One region of the Neptuniibacter halophilus genome, then DNA from elsewhere that is predicted to be linked to it. Evidence: predicted binding sites of a transcription regulator. Region 1 holds the regulator's gene; the other holds the start of a gene.
The links. Region 1 encodes FNR, which switches genes on or off when oxygen is low (the NO sensors DNR and NnrR bind a similar motif). Its sites were predicted from a motif close to TTGATNTANATCAA; they were not measured.
Positions count from the first base shown of each region.

Region 2: the regulator FNR is predicted to act here: its motif matches at 1,169-1,182, upstream of QUD59_RS10260 (histone deacetylase family protein).

Region 1 is NZ_AP027292.1:2,965,887-2,968,090, reverse strand. It holds gene hemN (oxygen-independent coproporphyrinogen III oxidase) at 1-592, shown strand, start outside; gene fnr (fumarate/nitrate reduction transcriptional regulator Fnr) at 664-1,461, shown strand; gene QUD59_RS13830 (adenine phosphoribosyltransferase) at 1,625-2,167, shown strand.
Region 2 is NZ_AP027292.1:2,217,806-2,220,009, forward strand. It holds gene QUD59_RS10255 (sodium ion-translocating decarboxylase subunit beta) at 1-72, shown strand, start outside; gene QUD59_RS10260 (histone deacetylase family protein) at 139-1,062, opposite strand; gene QUD59_RS10265 (response regulator) at 1,352-2,204, shown strand, end outside.

The DNA of each region.
Region 1 (2,204 bases):
TAGCCCGGAAACCAAGCTGGCTATCCTTGAATCCACCATCAATAAACTGCTGCAGGCGGGCTACGTTTACATCGGCATGGATCATTTTGCCAAGCCTGACGATGAGCTGGCCGTTGCACAGCGCACCGGCAACCTGCACCGGAACTTTCAGGGTTACACCACCCATGCAGAGTGTGATCTTGTGGCGATGGGTGTTTCAGCCATCAGCCAGATCGGCTCGGTCTACTATCAGAACGAGCATGAGATGAGCGCTTACAGTGCAGCGGTTGAAACCAATCAACACGCTATCAAGCGCGGTGTAAAACTGACCCGGGACGATATTATCCGGCGTCATGTGATCACCCAGTTAATCTGTCATTTCGAGCTGGACAAAGCCCCTGTCGAATCCCTGTTTGGTATCGACTTCGACAGCTACTTTGCTGATGCCCGACAGGAACTGGCAGCATTTGCTGAAGATGGTCTGGTAAAAATGGACGAAAACAGCATTCAGGTCTCCCCTTCGGGACGCCTGCTGATCCGTCGGATCTGCATGGCATTTGACGCCTATATACCGAAAGACCAGAGTTCGCAGCGCTTCTCGCGGATTATTTAACTTTTAGAATGCGGTGAAATATTACATAATCCTTAAGCAGCCGTTTTATCGAACCATTACAGGATTAAATCATGGGTGACAACAAGGCAACCGAAGGAAAGTTGCGAAGTCTGCAACAGGTCAGCTGTAATACATGTAGCTTAAGTTCACTGTGTCTTCCGGTGTCACTGGATATGACAGAGATGGAACGGCTGGATGATATTATTGAAAAAAGCCGCCCACTGAAGAAAGGCGAACACCTGTTCCATCAGGGTGGCGTCTTCGATAGTGTCTATGCCATCCGTGCCGGCACGGTGAAAACCTACACCATCACCAACGAAGGCGAAGAGCAGATCACCGGTTTTTATTTCCCCGGCGAGCTGGTCGGCATGAGTGGTTTCGATAACAACGAATACCCGGTTTCCGCCAAGATTCTGGAAACCACCACGGTCTGCGAAATTCCGTTTGAACGCCTCGATGAGCTGTCTGGTCAGTTACCTGAACTTCGCCGCCAGTTGCTGCGCACCATGAGTAAAGAGATTCGTGAAGAGCAGCAGATGATGCTGCTGCTATCGAAGAAAAACGCGGAGGAGCGGGTTGCAACGTTCCTGATTAAGCTGTCACAGCGCTTCAAACTGCGTGGCTATTCTGAGACCAGTTTCCGTCTTTCTATGTCCCGTAACGAGATCGGCAATTATCTTGGGCTGGCGGTAGAAACTGTCAGCCGTATCTTCACCCGTTTTCAGAAATCCAACCTGCTGCAGGTTGAGGGTAAAGAGGTTCACATCGAGGATCTGGAAAAACTGTACATTCTCTCCGGAGAAAACCCGCTCAGCGATACCAGCGAACCTGCAATCACGGCTGCCTGTGGAAAAAGCAACTGTTCCTGAGACAGGTCGATAAATAAAAAGGCACCGCTAATCAGATTAGCCGGTGCCTGCCAGTTTCACGATTAAGTAGCCATCTCAATGTGTAACCCAACCGCTACATTAAATCGTCTTCCCCCTTTTAAATCATTGAGCCAAGTCAAGGCGTACCATCGAGGAGTTTTTCATGTCTTATGACGAGTGTTATGTGAAGTCAGTTATCCGCACGATTTCTGACTGGCCGGAACCGGGCGTTCAATTCCGAGATATCACACCGCTGTTCAAGGACCCGAAAGCACTGCGCATGATCTCTGACGCCTTTATTCAGCGTTATATCGATACCGAGATTACACATATTGCCAGTATCGACGCACGCGGCTTCCTGATCAGTTCCATCATGGCCTACCACCTGAATATCCCACTGGTTCTGGTACGTAAAAAAGGCAAACTTCCGGGCAAAACTATCCATCAGGAATACAAGCTGGAATACGGCACTGCGGCCGTTGAAATGCAGATAGATTCCGTGGGTCCGGGTGACCGCGTACTGGTATTTGATGACCTGATCGCCACCGGCGGAACCATCCTCGCTGCCTGCGGCCTGATCAAAGAGCTGGGCGCGGAAGTATACGAAGCAGCCGCGCTGATCGACCTGCCAGACTTGCAGGGCTCCAGCAAAATTCAGGATTCCGGTATTCCCGTACACACCCTGCTGGCCTACGAAGGCCTCTGATCCTGTTTGCGATGCCGGCATCACCCCGGCATCGCAA
Region 2 (2,204 bases), 750 kb from region 1:
ATGGGGCCAAACGTAGCCGGTGTAATCGGATCTGCAATTGCCGCGGGTGTGATGATCAAGTTTGTAAGTTGATCTGACAAACGCATAAACTAAAAAAGGCTGCCTTCATGGCAGCCTTTTTTTGTCTGGTGCCCGGCTTCAGTGGCCGGCGAGTACCTCCAGATGCGCCTGCACACTGAAGGCAAGAGAGACCGGATTGTAACCCCCTTCAAGCACGGAGATCAGTCGGTTCTGACTATAGGTGCGGGCGGAATCCATCAGAAGCTGGGTTACCCAGCGGTAGTCCTCTTCATTCAGCTTGATATCGGCCATGGGGTCTTCGTGATGTGCATCGAATCCGGCGGAGATCAGAATCAAATCAGGCTTGTGCGCCTGAATTGCCGGTAACCAGCGACCCTCGACCAGTGAGCGGAACACCATACCATCACTGTGCGCATCCATGGGGCAATTGATAATATGGTCGCGCTGGATATCACTGTAGCGCTCAGGGTAGAACGGGTGCTGAAAGGTGGAGCAGACCAGCACTTCGGGCCGGTCCTTAAAAATATCCACAGTGCCATTGCCGTGATGAACATCGAAATCGAAAATGGCGACCCGTTCAATGCCCGGCTGCTGCAGCGCATGCATGGCTGCAATAGCAACGTTGTTATAAAAGCAGAAACCCATCGGAATATTGTGTTCCGCATGGTGCCCGGGTGGGCGGACGGCACAAAAGGCGTTGTTATTTTTACCGCTGAGCACCCGGTTTACCGCCATCACGGCAGACCCGGCAGCCAGACTGGCAGCGTGCAGGGAATCAGGACAGAGCGCAGTATCTTCGTCGGTGTAGACTACACCGTGCTCAGGCAGTTTCATCTCGAGACGCTTCTGATGCAGATGAGCGTGCGCAAGCTGAATCTGTTCCGGCAGAATATGGGTGGATTCAATCCGTTCCAGTTCCTGAATCAGTCCTGTTTTTTCCAGAACTTTTTTTATGGCCAATAGACGGACTGGGCTTTCTGGATGTTCCGGCCCCATATTGTGCAGGCCGCAATCCTCATGGGTGATGAAGGCAGTAGTCATAGTCTCATTATTATTAGGTTTTTCCTCAGTGTACCTTAAACCATAGAAACAGGAAGTTATCATATTGTCTCAATATTCCATGGGACGCTATGGAGTGGGATATTTCTTGATCCAAGTCATTAGTGTTTGGCCCAGTCATCGCTAGGATAGGCAGTACAGCATAGAACTGTCTTGGCACCGCGTGTTTCACCCTACACCCGGTGCTTTTTTTTGTTTGCGCAAAATGCTTTTGTCATTGCGGCTACGCTTTTATACTCAGTAAATTACAGTGACAGTTATGGATAGCTGAGTGGCAAAAATAGATTATTCCGATAAGCAGGTGTTGCTGATAGAAAGCAGTGGCAACATGCGCTCGACAATCTTCTATATGCTGCGCAGCCTGGGGGTCGTCAACCTCAAGGCGATCACCATTAATGATCGTGTTCTCAGCGAGATTGCTGAAGTCGATTATGATGTCATTTTGCTGGGGCATAATGTCAGTGACAGTGTGACCGGTATTCAGTTGCTTGAAGAGTGCCGTTACCGGGGATACATCAAGCCAAGTGCCTGCTGGGTTTTCATGAGCAGTGATGCCTCACAGGAGGTCGTCCTGCATGCAATAGACAGTCACCCTGATGATCTGATCATGAAGCCTTTCTCGGTGGATGAGCTCAAACACCGCCTGGATAACATTCTCTATCGGAAATCTGTTTTTCAGCCTGTAGATGAGGCGATTGAGATTGGTGATCTGCCCTCCGCGATCAATTTCTGTAAACACAATTTTGCGCCTTACGATCTGGAATACGATGAGGCCCAGTTAATTCTGGCACGTCTTCTGATCCAGTTCAGGCGCCCCGCCGAAGCGGCCAGCGTTGCTGAAAAACAGTATTGGAAATCTCACAACAAAGAGGCGGGCCTGCTCTGGGCTGAGGCCTTGCTGGCGTTGAAAAAGCCCAAAAAAGCCAAGGCATTATTGCAGGAGCTGATTGAAGAGTACCCGTTGTTTATTGCCTCTTATGACCTGCTCGTGCGTGCCCATGAGAGTAGTGGGGATCTGGAGAAAGCCCGGGAGGTGATGGCGGAAGCTACGCAGAAAAGTCCGATGGGTATTCCGCGGCAGATGGAGTTAGGCAGGCTGGCTACCCAGACGCAAAAACTGGATC